Regions from separate parts of the Streptomyces sp. JK94 genome, predicted to be linked through region 2. Evidence: riboswitches for the same ligand, from Rfam matches in the RefSeq annotation. Region 2 holds a riboswitch; the other holds the start of a gene.
What was found. Region 2 has a riboswitch for glycine ahead of gcvP (aminomethyl-transferring glycine dehydrogenase). Riboswitches for the same ligand answer to the same signal wherever they lie in the genome.
Positions count from the first base shown of each region.

Region 1 (6,750 bases), on a different contig from region 2:
GCCGTGGAGGGCAGCAGCGCTCCGATGACCAGGAACAGGCCGTTGCCGATGATGAAGCCGAGCGGGGCGCCCAGCTGCGGGAAGGTCCCGTACAGGGCGCGTTTGCCGCGGGGGGCGTTCTCGGTCGCGACCAGGGCCGCACCGCTCCACTCGCCGCCGAGCGCGAAGCCCTGCGCGAGGCGCATCAGCACCAGCAGCGCGGTGGCGACCCAGCCGGCCTGTGCGTAGGTGGGCAGTACGCCGATCAGGAACGTGGCGATGCCCATGGTGAGGAGCGAGACCACCAGCGTCCTCTTGCGGCCGAGCCGGTCACCGAGGTGGCCGAAGAAGACGGCCCCGACCGGGCGGGCCACCATCGCGGCGCCGAAGACCGCGAAGGAGGACAGCAGCGCCGTGGTCGGGTCGCTGCTCGGGAAGAAGAGCTTGGGGAAGACGAGCACGGCGGCGGTCGCGTAGATGTAGAAGTCGTAGAACTCGATCGTCGTGCCCATCAGGCTGGCGACGAGGACGCGGGACCGCGGATTGGCGGGTGCCGGGGCGGGGCCGGTGGCTGGTGCGGGCATGTCTCGGTCTTTCACGTGCGAAAGGTGCTGGCACCGTCACGATCTCAGGCGTCTCACCTTTCAGCCGCCCCATGTCACGATGTGAGACACCCCGGCGCCTGCTCAGCACTCGATGATGTTCACCGCCAGCCCGCCCCGGGCCGTCTCCTTGTACTTGACCGACATGTCCGCGCCGGTGTCCTTCATGGTCTTGATGACCTTGTCGAGGGACACCTTGTGGGAACCGTCGCCGCGCATCGCCATCCGCGCCGCCGTGACCGCCTTGACCGCGGCCATGCCGTTGCGCTCGATGCACGGGATCTGCACGAGGCCGCCGACCGGGTCGCAGGTCAGGCCGAGGTTGTGCTCCATGCCGATCTCGGCGGCGTTCTCCACCTGCTCGGGGCTGCCGCCCAGCACCTCGGCGAGCGCGCCGGCCGCCATGGAGCAGGCGGAGCCGACCTCGCCCTGGCAGCCGACCTCGGCGCCGGAGATGGAGGCGTTCTCCTTGAAGAGCATGCCGATGGCGCCCGCGGCCAGCAGGAAGCGCACCACGCCGTCCTCGTCGGCGCCGGGCACGAAGTTCACGTAGTAGTGCAGGACCGCCGGGATGATCCCCGCCGCGCCGTTCGTCGGGGCGGTGACGACCCGGCCGCCGGCCGCGTTCTCCTCGTTCACGGCCATGGCGTAGAGCGTGATCCACTCCATCGACAGGGCCAGCGGGTCGCCCTCGGAACGCAGCTTGCGCGCGGTGTTGGCGGCGCGGCGGCGGACCTTCAGGCCGCCCGGCAGGATGCCCTCGCGGGACATGCCGCGGTCCACGCACGCCCGCATCACCTGCCAGATCTCCAGCAGGCCCGCGCGGATCTCGTCCTCGTCGCGCCAGGCCCGCTCGTTCTCCAGCATCAGGGCGGAGATGGACAGGCCCGTCTCCCGCGCCAGCCGGAGCAGCTCGTCGCCGGTGCGGAAGGGGTACTTGAGCACCGTGTCGTCGAGCACGATGCGGTCCGCGCCCACCGCGTCCTCGTCGACGACGAAACCGCCGCCGACCGAGTAGTACGTCTTGACCAGCACCTCGGCGCCCTGCGCGTCGTACGCCCACAGCGTCATGCCGTTGGCGTGGTAGGGGAGGGCCTTGCGGCGGTGCAGCACCATGTCGTCGTCGTAGGAGAAGGCGATCTCGTGCTCGCCGAGGAGGCTGAGGCGGCCCGAGGCCCTGATCGTCTCGACGCGGTCGTCGGCCGTCTCCACGTCGACCGTGCGCGGCGAGTCGCCCTCCAAACCGAGCAGCACCGCCTTGGGCGTGCCGTGGCCGTGGCCGGTGGCGCCGAGCGAGCCGTACAGCTCGGCGCGGACCGAGGCGACGGAGCCCAGCAGTTCCTCGCCCCGCAGGCGGCGGGCGAACATGCGGGCCGCGCGCATCGGGCCGACCGTGTGGGAGCTCGACGGGCCGATGCCGATCGAGAACAGGTCGAAGACCGAGATGGCCACGGGGGACTCCTCAGAACGGGGGTGGTGCAGAGGGTGGTGCTTCGGGGCGGGGCGCCGTGCCTGCTTGTGGCGGCACGGCACCCCTGGACACGCGGTGGTGCTACTGGTGCAGACCCGGGTACAGCGGGTGCTTGTCGGCCAGGGTCCTCACCCGGGCCTTGAGGGCCTCGACGTCGCAGGACGGCTTCAGCGCCTCGGCGATCACGTCCGCGACCTCGGCGAAGTCCCCGGCGGTGAAGCCGCGGGTCGCCAGGGCCGGCGTACCGATGCGCAGACCGGAGGTCACCATCGGCGGACGCGGGTCGTTCGGGACGGCGTTGCGGTTGACCGTGATGCCGACCTCGTGGAGACGGTCCTCGGCCTGCTGCCCGTCCAGCTCGGAGTCGCGCAGGTCGACCAGGACCAGGTGGACGTCCGTGCCGCCGGTCAGCACCGACACGCCCGCCGCCTTCGCGTCGTCCTGCACCAGGCGCTCGGCCAGGATGCGGGCGCCTTCCAGCGTACGACGCTGACGCTCCTTGAAGTCCTCGCTCGCGGCGACCTTGAAGGCGACGGCCTTGGCGGCGACCACGTGCTCCAGCGGGCCACCCTGCTGACCGGGGAAGACAGCGGAGTTGATCTTCTTGGCCAGCTCGGCCGTGGAGAGGATCACACCGCCGCGCGGGCCGCCCAGCGTCTTGTGGGTGGTCGTGGTGACCACGTGGGCGTGCGGGACCGGGTTCGGGTGCAGGCCCGCCGCGACCAGACCGGCGAAGTGCGCCATGTCGACCATCAGATACGCGCCGACCTCGTCCGCGACCTTGCGGAACGCGGCGAAGTCCAGCTGGCGCGGGTAGGCCGACCAGCCGGCCACGATCAGCTTCGGCCTGCTCTCCCTGGCGAGGCGCTCCACCTCGGCCATGTCGACCTGGCCGTCGTCGCCGACGTGGTACGGGACGACGTCGTAGAGCTTGCCGGAGAAGTTGATCTTCATGCCGTGGGTCAGGTGCCCGCCGTGGGCGAGGTCCAGACCCATGATCGTGTCGCCGGGCTTGAGCAGTGCGAACATCGCGGCGGCGTTGGCCTGTGCGCCCGAGTGCGGCTGCACGTTGGCGTGCTCGGCGCCGAAGAGCGCCTTGACCCGGTCGACGGCGATCTGCTCGACCACGTCGACGTGCTCGCAGCCGCCGTAGTAGCGGCGGCCGGGGTAGCCCTCGGCGTACTTGTTGGTGAGGACCGAGCCCTGGGCCTCCATGACCGCGACCGGAGCGAAGTTCTCCGAGGCGATCATCTCGAGGGTGGACTGCTGGCGGTCCAGCTCGGCGTCGACGGCGGCGGCGACGTCGGGGTCGAGCTCGTGCAGGGGGGTGTTCAGAAGCGACATGCGGTCCGTGACTCCTCAGCCGGCGGTGAAGGCGGTGTACTCGTCGGCGGAGAGCAGGTCGGCCGGCTCGTCCGTGACGCGCACCTTGAACAGCCAGCCGCCCTCGAAGGGCGCGGAGTTCACCAGCGACGGGTCGTTGACGACGTCCTCGTTGACCTCGGTGACCTCACCGGAGACGGGGGAGTACAGGTCGGAGACCGACTTGGTCGACTCCAGTTCGCCGCAGGTCTCGCCCGCGGAGACCGAGTCGCCGACCTCGGGGAGCTGGACGAAGACCACGTCACCGAGCGCGTTGGCCGCGTGCTCCGTGATGCCGACCGTCGAGGCGCCGTCCTCGGCGTCCGACAGCCACTCGTGCTCCTTGCTGTAGCGCAGCTGCTGGGGGTTGCTCATGGCCTGGATTCTCCTGTACGCGGGAAACTGCTGATGAACGGGGGACCACCGGCACCGCCGGTGAGCAGCGGGGACGTGAGCGCGGTCACGGAAGGCCGCGACCGCGGTCCCTCCACTGTCTACTTCTGGCGCTTGTAGAACGGCAGCGCCACGACCTCGTACGGCTCGTGGCTGCCCCGGATGTCCACGCCGACACCCTCGGTGCCCGGCGCCGCGTACGCCGGGTCGACGTACGCCATGGCGATCGGCCTGCCCAGCGTCGGGGACGGCGCCCCGGAGGTGACCTCGCCGACCACCTCGCCGCCGGCGACGACCTGGTACCCGGCGCGCGGGACCCGGCGGCCCTCGGCGACCAGGCCGACCAGGACGCGGGGCGGGTTCCGCTCCGCCCGGGAAGCGGCCTCGGTCAGCGCCGCGCGCCCCACGAAGTCGCCCTCCTTCTCGAACTTCACCACCCGGCCGAGACCGGCGTCGAAGGGCGTCAGCGCGGTCGTCAGCTCGTGCCCGTACAGCGGCATGCCCGCCTCCAGGCGGAGCGTGTCCCGGCAGGACAGGCCGCACGGGACCAGCCCGGCGCCCTCGCCCGCCGCGGTCAGCGCCTGCCACAGCCCGACGGCGTGCTCGGGCTTGACGAACAGCTCGAAGCCGTCCTCGCCGGTGTAACCGGTGCGCGCGACGAGCGCCGGTACGCCGGCCACGGTGCCGGGCAGACCGGCGTAGTACTTCAGGCCGTCCAGGTCGGCGTCGGTGAGGCTCTTCACGATGGCCGGGGACGCGGGGCCCTGCACGGCGAGCAGCGCGTACGCGTCGCGGTCGTCGCGCACCTCGGCGTCGAACCCGGGGGCCCGCCCGGTCAGCGCGTCCAGCACCACCTGGGCGTTGGAGGCGTTGGCGACGACCATGTACGTGTCGTCGGCCAGCCGGTAGACGATCAGGTCGTCCAGGATGCCGCCGTCCTCGCGGCAGATCATGGTGTAGCGGGCGCGGCCCGGCTTCACGCTGCCGATGTTGCCGACCAGCGCGAAGTCCAGCAGGGCGGCGGCGCCCGGTCCGGTGACCGTGATCTCGCCCATGTGCGAGAGGTCGAAGAGCCCGGCCCGGGTGCGCACCGCGACGTGCTCGTCGCGCTCGGAGCCGTAGCGCAGGGGCATGTCCCAGCCGGCGAAGTCGGTCATCGTCGCGCCCAGCGCGCGATGCGTGGCATCGAGCGCGGTACGGCGGAGTTCGGTACTGCTCATCGGTCGGTCGTCTCCCAGGACAGGACGGGGCGAGGTCGATCCTCCCCATCTGTCATCGAAACCTGAGAGGTTCGCCACGACCACCGGAGTGCGGCGGCCGGGACTTGCACCTTGGGTGGGGCAGCCGTCGGACGGCGGCCCGCTTTTCAGATGTGCCTCGCCCGCGCGGTAACGGTGCCTGAGAGATTCAAGGGAGGGACTTGCTCCTTCGGCGCCCCGGCGACGGCCGGGGACTCTCCCGCGCGGATTCAAACGGCCGGTATGCAGTTGGCGCCGCCATCATTGCACGCCGGGCCGATCCGTGGCAGACCGTGATCTGTAACCGGCTTGTGGCAGTAAGCGAACGAAAACACGAGACCTGCGCATTACCTTCTCTTTACACTCGACGGGGATGGGAACTCGTGAACCGCCCCAGGGGAGGACGATCACGGTGAACAGGACCACGGCGTGCGCCACGACCACGGGTCTCGCACTGCCCGAACAGCCGGTCGCCCCGGCCCCGAAGGCGCGCGCCGAGACGCGCGCCGAGACGCCCGCACCCGTCGTCCGCGACCTGCGGGACCGGGACGGCCGCAGCCCGCACGCCCTGCTCTTCGGGCCCCGGGACCTGGTCGTGATCACCGGCCTGCCCGGCAGCGGCAAGTCCACGCTGATCAAGCGCACCGTGCGCGGCCTGCGCATCGACTCCCAGGACAGCCGCGACCGCTGGGAGCGCCGCATGCCGCGCTTCCTGCCGTACGCGCTCTACCGCCCCCTCGTCCGCCTCGCCCACTACGCCGGACTGCGGCGCGCCCTGCGCTCCGGCGAGGGCGTGGTCGTGCACGACTGCGGCACCCAGGCCTGGGTGCGCGGCTGGCTGGCCCGCGAGGCCCGGCGCCGGCAGGGCGCCCTGCACCTGCTGCTGCTCGACGTGGACGCCGGCGAGGCACTGGCCGGCCAGCGCGAGCGCGGCCGGGGCGTGTCGCGGTACGCGTTCCTGCGGCACCGCACGGCCAACACCCGCCTGCTGGGCGCGGTCACCGAGGGCGTCCTGCCGGCCGGCTGCGCCTCGGCGATCCTGCTGGACCGGGCGGCGGCGGGCGCGCTGCGCCGGATCGCCTTCACCGGGTGACGCACCGGATCGGCTTCACCGGGTGACGTACCGCAGGGCCGTCACCGGGTGACGCACCGTAGGGCCACAGGGCCGAACGGGTTAGCCTTTTCAGCCACAGCAGCGGTACCAGGCAGGCGGTAGGCAGATGGACATCCCAGGGAACCTCCCGGCGGACTTCTCCGCCGGCTTCCCGGCGCAGACGCACCCCCACCCGCACGGCGGGTGGCCCGGCAACGAGCTGGAGGAGGTGCTGTCCGCATCCCTCGGGGTCCCGGGTGCCGGAGGCCGGATCGTGGAGGTGCTCGGCCGCAGCTTCCTGTGGATACCCCTGCCGAACGGCGGCGGCCCGAACAGCGGCCCCCTCGACCTGCCCTCGCTGGAGATCGACGGCCAGGCCTACGTGCCGGTGTTCAGCTCCGAGGAGCAGCTCCGCCAGGCCGCCGGCGCGCAGATGGCGTACACCGTCGCCCCCGCCGCCCAGTTCGCCCGCGGCCTGCCCCCGCAGGTCGGCATCGCCGTGAACCCGGACGGCGTGGTCGGCATCCCCCTGCCGCCGCCGGCCGTGGCCGAGCTGTGCCGGGCCGGCCGCACCCCGCTGGACGGGCCCGCGTCCGGCGGCCGGGTCCGCCT
Region 1 covers NZ_JBSICH010000044.1:25,306-32,055, forward strand. Annotated here, with positions in the region: gene ACVV2G_RS30110 (MFS transporter) at 1-563, opposite strand, end outside; gene ACVV2G_RS30115 (L-serine ammonia-lyase) at 666-2,033, opposite strand; gene glyA (serine hydroxymethyltransferase) at 2,134-3,396, opposite strand; gene gcvH (glycine cleavage system protein GcvH) at 3,412-3,789, opposite strand; gene gcvT (glycine cleavage system aminomethyltransferase GcvT) at 3,909-5,027, opposite strand; glycine riboswitch at 5,067-5,183, opposite strand; glycine riboswitch at 5,184-5,278, opposite strand; gene ACVV2G_RS30135 (AAA family ATPase) at 5,458-6,138, shown strand; gene ACVV2G_RS30140 (enhanced serine sensitivity protein SseB) at 6,266-6,750, shown strand, end outside.
Region 1: linked by a shared signal. The riboswitch ahead of gcvT (glycine cleavage system aminomethyltransferase GcvT) and the one ahead of gcvP (aminomethyl-transferring glycine dehydrogenase) in region 2 are both predicted to bind glycine.

Region 2 (6,750 bases):
AAGGTCGTCCAGGAAGGCGGCCCCGCCGACATCGCCCGCCGCCCCCGCACGGACTACATCGCTCAGCTCGTCGGCCTGAACCTCTACCGCGGGGAGGCCGACGGCCACACCGTGCGGCTCGGCTCCGGGCCCGCCATCACCACCACCGAGGACCTCTCCGGTCCGGTCTTCGTGGCGTTCCCCCCGGGAGCGGTGACCCTGTACGGGGAACACCCCGCCGGCTCCAGCGCACGCAACCTGTGGCGCTGCGAGGTCGCGGGCCTGGAGACGCACGGCGACCAGATCCGCGTGGCCCTCACCGGCGAGCTCGCGCTCACCGCCGACCTCACCGCGGTCGCCGCGGCCGAACTCGGCCTCCACCCGGGCGCACCGGTGTGGGCGACGGTCAAGGCGACGCAGACGCACGCGTACCCGGCATGAACCCGCGGCCGGGCTACGTTGCCCCCATGAGCCCGAGCATCCGCAACCAACTCCCCGGCACCGTCACGGCCCTCACCCCGGGCGAGGCCATGGCGACGGTCAGGGTCCGCCTCTCCGGCGGCCAGGACCTCACCGCGGCGATCACCCGCGACGCCGCCGATGACCTCCGTCTCGCCGCCGGGACCGCCGTCCGCGCCCTGGTGAAGTCGACGGAGGTCTCCCTGGCCACCGGGCGCGTCGACGGCCTGTCCATCCGCAACCGGCTGCCCGGGACGGTCACCGCCCTCACCGCGGGCGAGGCGATGGCCTCGGTCCGGGTCGCCGTCGAGGGCGCCGAACTGACCGCCGCGATCACCAGGGAGGCCGCCGACGACCTGGGCCTGGCCGTCGGCGCTCCCGTCGTCGCGCTGGTGAAGTCGACGGAGGTGTCGCTGGCGACCGCCTGACACGGCGAGAGGTCCCGTCCAGCCCCCTGCGGTTGGGGCTGGACGGGACCTCTCGCCCCTGCTCAGTCCTCGTAGGCGTCCAGCGGCGGGCAGGAGCAGACGAGGTTGCGGTCGCCGAAGGCCTGGTCGATGCGGCGCACCGGCGGCCAGTACTTGTCGGCGGCGGACACCCCGGCCGGGAAGACGGCCTCCTCGCGCGTGTACGCGTGGTCCCAGTCGCCACCCAGCGCACCGGCGGTGTGCGGGGCTCCCCGCAGCGGGTTGTCGTCGGCGGACCAGGCGCCGGAACCGACCTTCTCGATCTCCGCGCGGATGGCGATCATCGCCTCGCAGAAACGGTCCAGCTCGGCCAGGTCCTCGGACTCGGTCGGCTCGATCATCAGCGTGCCGGCCACCGGGAACGACATCGTCGGCGCGTGGAAGCCGTAGTCGATCAGCCGCTTGGCGACGTCGTCGACGCTGACGCCGGTCGCCTTGGTCAGCGGACGCAGGTCGATGATGCACTCGTGGGCGACCAGCCCGGCCGGACCGGTGTAGAGCACCGGGTAGTGCGGCTCCAGGCGCTTGGCGATGTAGTTGGCGGACAGCACGGCCACCTGCGTGGCGCGCTTGAGGCCCTCGCCCCCCATCAGCCGGACGTACGACCACGAGATCGGCAGGATGCCCGCCGACCCCCAGGGCGCGGCGGAGATCGGGCCGACACCCGTCCGCGGACCGGCCGCGGGCTGCAGCGGGTGGTTGGGCAGGTACGGCGCCAGGTGCGACCGTACGGCCACGGGGCCGACGCCGGGACCGCCGCCGCCGTGCGGGATGCAGAAGGTCTTGTGCAGGTTCAGGTGCGAGACGTCGCCGCCGAAGTGACCGGGCTTGGCGAGGCCGACCAGGGCGTTGAGGTTGGCGCCGTCCACGTAGACCTGGCCGCCGGCGTCGTGCACCTGGGCGCAGATGTCGGCCACGTGCTCCTCGAACACGCCGTGCGTGGACGGGTACGTGATCATGAGCACGGCCAGCTGGTCGCGGTGCTGCTCGATCTTGGCGCGCAGGTCCTCGACGTCGATCTCGCCGTCCCCGGCGGTCTTGACGACGACGACCTTCATGCCGGCCATCACCGCGCTGGCGGCGTTGGTGCCGTGCGCGGAGGAGGGGATGAGGCAGACCGTGCGCTGGTCGTCGCCGTTGGCCCGGTGGTAGCCGCGTACGGCGAGCAGACCGGCGAACTCGCCCTGCGATCCGGCGTTCGGCTGGAGCGAGACCTTGTCGTACCCGGTGACCTCGGCGAGCCGCTCCTCCAGCTCACGGATGAGGGTGAGGTAGCCCTGCGCCTGCTCGGCGGGCGCGAAGGGGTGCAGCCCACCGAACTCGGACCAGGTGACCGGCTCCATCTCGGTGGTGGCGTTGAGCTTCATGGTGCAGGAGCCCAGTGGGATCATGCCGCGGTCCAGCGCGTAGTCCCGGTCGGCCAGGCGGCGCAGGTAGCGCAGCATCGCGGTCTCGGAGCGGTACTGGTGGAAGACGGGGTGGGTGAGGAAGTCGTCCGTGCGCAGCAGCGCCTCGGGCAGCGTCTCCCCGGTCGCCGCGTCCAGCGCCTCGATGTCGCCCTCGACGCCGAAAGCGTTCCACACGCCGCCGACCTGGGCGCGCGTGGTGGTCTCGTCGCAGGCGAACGACACGTGGTCGGCGTCGACGAGCCGCAGGTTGATGCCGTTCTCGCGCGCGGCGTGCACGATCGCGTCGGCCCGGCCGGGCACCCGCGCGGTGACCGTGTCGAAGTAGGCGCCGTGCACGGTCTCGACGCCGCCGGCCGCGAGACCCGCGGCGGTGACCGTGGCGTACCGGTGGGTGCGCCGCGCGATGGCCCGCAGCCCCTCGGGCCCGTGGTATACGGCGTACATGCCGGCCATGACGGCGAGCAGCACCTGCGCGGTGCAGATGTTGCTGGTGGCCTTCTCCCGGCGGATGTGCTGCTCGCGGGTCTGCAGCGCGAGGCGGTAGGCCCTGTTGCCGTCGGCGTCCACGGAGACGCCGACCAGGCGGCCGGGCAGGCTGCGCGCGAACTTCTCGTGCACCGCCATGTAGCCGGCGTGCGGCCCGCCGAAGCCCATCGGCACACCGAAGCGCTGCGTCGTGCCGATGGCGATGTCCGCGCCCAGCTCGCCGGGCGAGGTGAGCAGGGTGAGGGCGAGCAGGTCGGCGGCGACGGTGACGAGCGCGCCGAGCTCGTGCGCCCGGTCGATGACCGGCTTGAGGTCGCGGACGGCACCGGAGGCGCCCGGGTACTGGAGGAGGACGCCGTTGATCTCCCGCTCGGCGACCTCGGCCGGAATGCCCTCGCTCAGGTCGGCGACGACGACCTCGACACCGGTCGGTTCGGCACGGGTCCGGATCACGGCGATGGTCTGCGGCAGCGCGTCCGCGTCGACGAGGAACAGGCCCTTCTTGTTCCTGCCCATGCGCCGGGACAGGGCCATCGCCTCGGCGGCGGCGGTGCCCTCGTCCAGCAGCGAGGCGCCGGAGGTGGGCAGGCCGGTGAGTTCGGCGACCATGGTCTGGAAGTTCAGCAGGGCCTCCAGACGGCCCTGGCTGATCTCCGGCTGGTACGGGGTGTACGCGGTGTACCAGGCAGGGTTCTCCATGACGTTGCGCAGGATCACCGGCGGGGTGAAGGTGCCGTAGTAACCGAGGCCGATCATGGAGTCGAGGACCTGGTTGCGGTCGGCGAGCGAGCGCAGCTCGGCCAGCACCTCGGCCTCGGAGCGCGCGCCGGGCAGGTCCAGCGCCTCGGCGTTCTTGATCACATCCGGCACCGCGGCGGCCGTCAGCTCGTCGAGCGAACCGTAACCGACCTGCGCGAGCATCTTGGCTTGGGCCTCGTGGTCGGGGCCGATGTGGCGCTGCTCGAAGGGCGCTGCCTGTTCGAGCTCGGAGAGCGGAATGCGGTGGGCGGTCATTGCGGAGGCCTCCTGGTCTGACGACCTGCGAGGGGCACCACGGCGCGGGTGCCCGGACGGCCTCCCCCTCTGTCATCTCGACCTGAGAGCTTCACCGGGGCGGCCCGAGGCCCCACCGGCTTTCACCGTCGGTGAGAGCGGAAGCCGTCGACACCCGCTCTGCTTTCCAGAGTGACCTCGTCCGTGCGGTACGTGAGCCTGAGAGATTCCGGGGAGGATTTGCTCCTTCGGCGCCTCCGGTGATGTCCGGAGGACTCTCCCGCACGGGGTCAGCAGCCGTTTGCCAGCGTACCAGCGCCCTCACCGCACGGGTCTTCGAGTGGCCGACCCGCTCCATGTGCTCTTTTGTAGTACTTACGGATGATTCGGCGGCTGGTGTGCGACCCAGTGCGACCAAGTGGAGGGCCCCGTGCGTACTGACATCGACCCGCGGAACCTGATCGGCCGCAAGGCGTTCGACCGCCACGGCACCCGGATCGGCACCATCGACGAGGTCTACCTCGACGACGCCACCGGCGTCCCCGAGTGGGCGGCCATACGCACCGGCCTGTTCAGCAGGGACGCCTTCGTGCCGCTGGAGCCGAGCGAACTGGTCGACGGCAGCCTGCGCGTGCCCTTCGACCGGACGCTGATCAAGGAGGCCCCCGACTTCGGTGTCGGCCGCCACCTCTCGCCGGAGCAGGAACTCCAGCTCTACCACCACTACGGACTGGACGTCGCCGCCACTCCCCCGCCCCCCGACCACGACTTCGGCAAGCTGGCCGGCCACGGCAAGGAAGAGAGCTGACGGACCGGCCCCGCGGCGCCCACCGCTAACCGGGGACCGGGCGCCCCGGCCCCGGCGGGCCGGTGTCCGCTGCGGCGTCCACCGCCGGGCCCGGCTCCGCGGCCGCCGCCCCCGCGTCCCCGGGTCCTCGCGGCACGGGAGGCACGAGCGGCAGCGGATCCGCCGGTGTCAGCTCCGGGTCGTCCACCGCGAAGGTCCGCACCCGCCCCCTCGTCGAGTACGGCGTCTCGAACCGCACGGTGACCCGCCCCAGCCCGCTTCCCTGCACCCACCCGTGCCCGTACTCGGCGTGCCGCACATCGTGCCCCGACGGCCACCGGCGCTCGGTGGGCGCCGGCAGGTGCTCGTCGGCGGGCTCGGCCTCGGGTTCCTCGGCGAGTTCCTCGGCACGGTCCCCCGCCGCCTGCGCGAACAGGTCCTCCTGCGTGTAGTCGGCCAGCCCGCTGACGCCGACTCCCAGCAGCCGCACGCCGCCCGTGGTGTCCACCGAGTCCAGCAGCCGGGCCGCCGCCTCGCGCACCACCGCCGGGTCGTCCGTCGGCCCGCGCAGGGTCTCCGAGCGCGTCAGCGTGGAGAAGTCGTACCTGCGCACCTTGAGCACGATGGTCCGCCCGGACAGCCCGGACGCACGGAGCCGCCGTACACACCGGTCGGCCAGCCGTCCCACCTCCACACCGACCCGCACCCGGTCGTGGATGTCCACGTCGTAGGTGTCCTCGACCGACACCGACTTCGTCTCCCGCTCCGAGACCACGGGACGGTCGTCACGGGCCAGGGCCATGGCGTACAGGGCGTGCCCGTGCGCCCTGCCCAGCAGCCGGACGAGCTCGTCCTCGCCCGCCTCCGCCAGCTCGCCGACCGTGGTGATCCCGGCCCGCCGCAGATGGTCTCCCGTCGCCGGCCCCACCCCGGGCAGCGTCCGCACGGACATCGGCTCCAGCATGGCCCGCTCCGTCCCCGGCGGGATCACGACCAGGCCGTCGGGTTTGGCCTCCTCCGAGGCGATCTTGGCGAGCATCTTGGAAGCGGCGAGCCCCACCGATCCGGTGAGTCCGGTGACGGCGCGGATGTCCGTGCGCAGCCGCTGGCCGGCCAGCCGCGCCGACGCCGCGTCCCGGGCCGCCCCGCCGGCCTCCAGGTCCACGAACGCCTCGTCCAGGCTCAGCGGCTCCACCAGGGGCGACAGGGCCCGCAGCAAGCGCATCACCTGCTCGCTGATCGACCGGTAGAGCGCGAAGCGCGGCACGAGGTACGCGGCGTGGGGCGCCAGCCGCCGGGCCTGGCCCATGGGCATCGCCGAGTGCACGCCGAAGACCCGTGCCTCGTACGAGCACGTGGCGACCACTCCCCGTGGCCCGAGACCGCCCACGATCACGGCTTTCCCGCGCAGACTCGGCTTGGACGCCTGCTCCACCGAGGCGAAGAAGGCATCCATGTCGAGATGCAGGATCGTGGGCGCGGTTCTCACCTCTCCGATGCTGCCCTACGCCACTGACAACGTCCCGTCCGCGTCCGGCGGTGTTCAGACCGCCCGGTTGCGACGTCGCGCCAGCTCGTCCGCCGGATTGTGCCCGACCAGGGTCTCCCCCGTGTCGATCCGCTCCCCGTGCAACTGCGACAGCGCCCCCTCGACGTCCCGCCACACGACGCCGACGGCGATGCCGAAGACGCCCTGACCGCCTTGGAGCAGGGCGTGCACCTCGTCGGGTGACGTGCACTCGTGGACCGTGGCTCCGTCACTCATCAGCGTCATCCGCTCCAGGTCCCTGAAGCCACGCTCGCTGAGGTGCCGGACCGCGGTGCGGATGTTCTGCAGGGACACCCCGGTGTCCAGGAAGCGCTTGACGATCTTCAGCACCACGACGTCGCGGAAGCTGTACAAGCGCTGCGTCCCCGAGCCGTGCGCGGGCCGCACACTGGGCTCGACGAGGCCCGTGCGGGCCCAGTAGTCCAGCTGCCGGTAGGTGATACCGGCGGCCGCACAGGCCGTCGGCCCGCGGTAGCCGATCTGCTCGGACGTCGTGGACGCCGTCCCTCCGCCGTCCGGCACGACGGCCGGTCGCTGCGGGGTGGGGTCGACCGCGCCACCCTGCTGGGGATACCCCCCGCCCGCGCGGAGCCGAGAGCTCGGGGGAGGGTACGGTCCACT
Region 2 covers NZ_JBSICH010000012.1:8,351-15,100, reverse strand. Annotated here, with positions in the region: gene ACVV2G_RS11970 (ABC transporter ATP-binding protein) at 1-420, shown strand, start outside; gene ACVV2G_RS11965 (TOBE domain-containing protein) at 447-866, shown strand; gene gcvP (aminomethyl-transferring glycine dehydrogenase) at 929-3,814, opposite strand; glycine riboswitch at 3,991-4,086, opposite strand; gene ACVV2G_RS11955 (PRC-barrel domain-containing protein) at 4,224-4,601, shown strand; gene ACVV2G_RS11950 (DNA polymerase IV) at 4,627-6,069, opposite strand; gene ACVV2G_RS11945 (MerR family transcriptional regulator) at 6,124-6,750, opposite strand, start outside.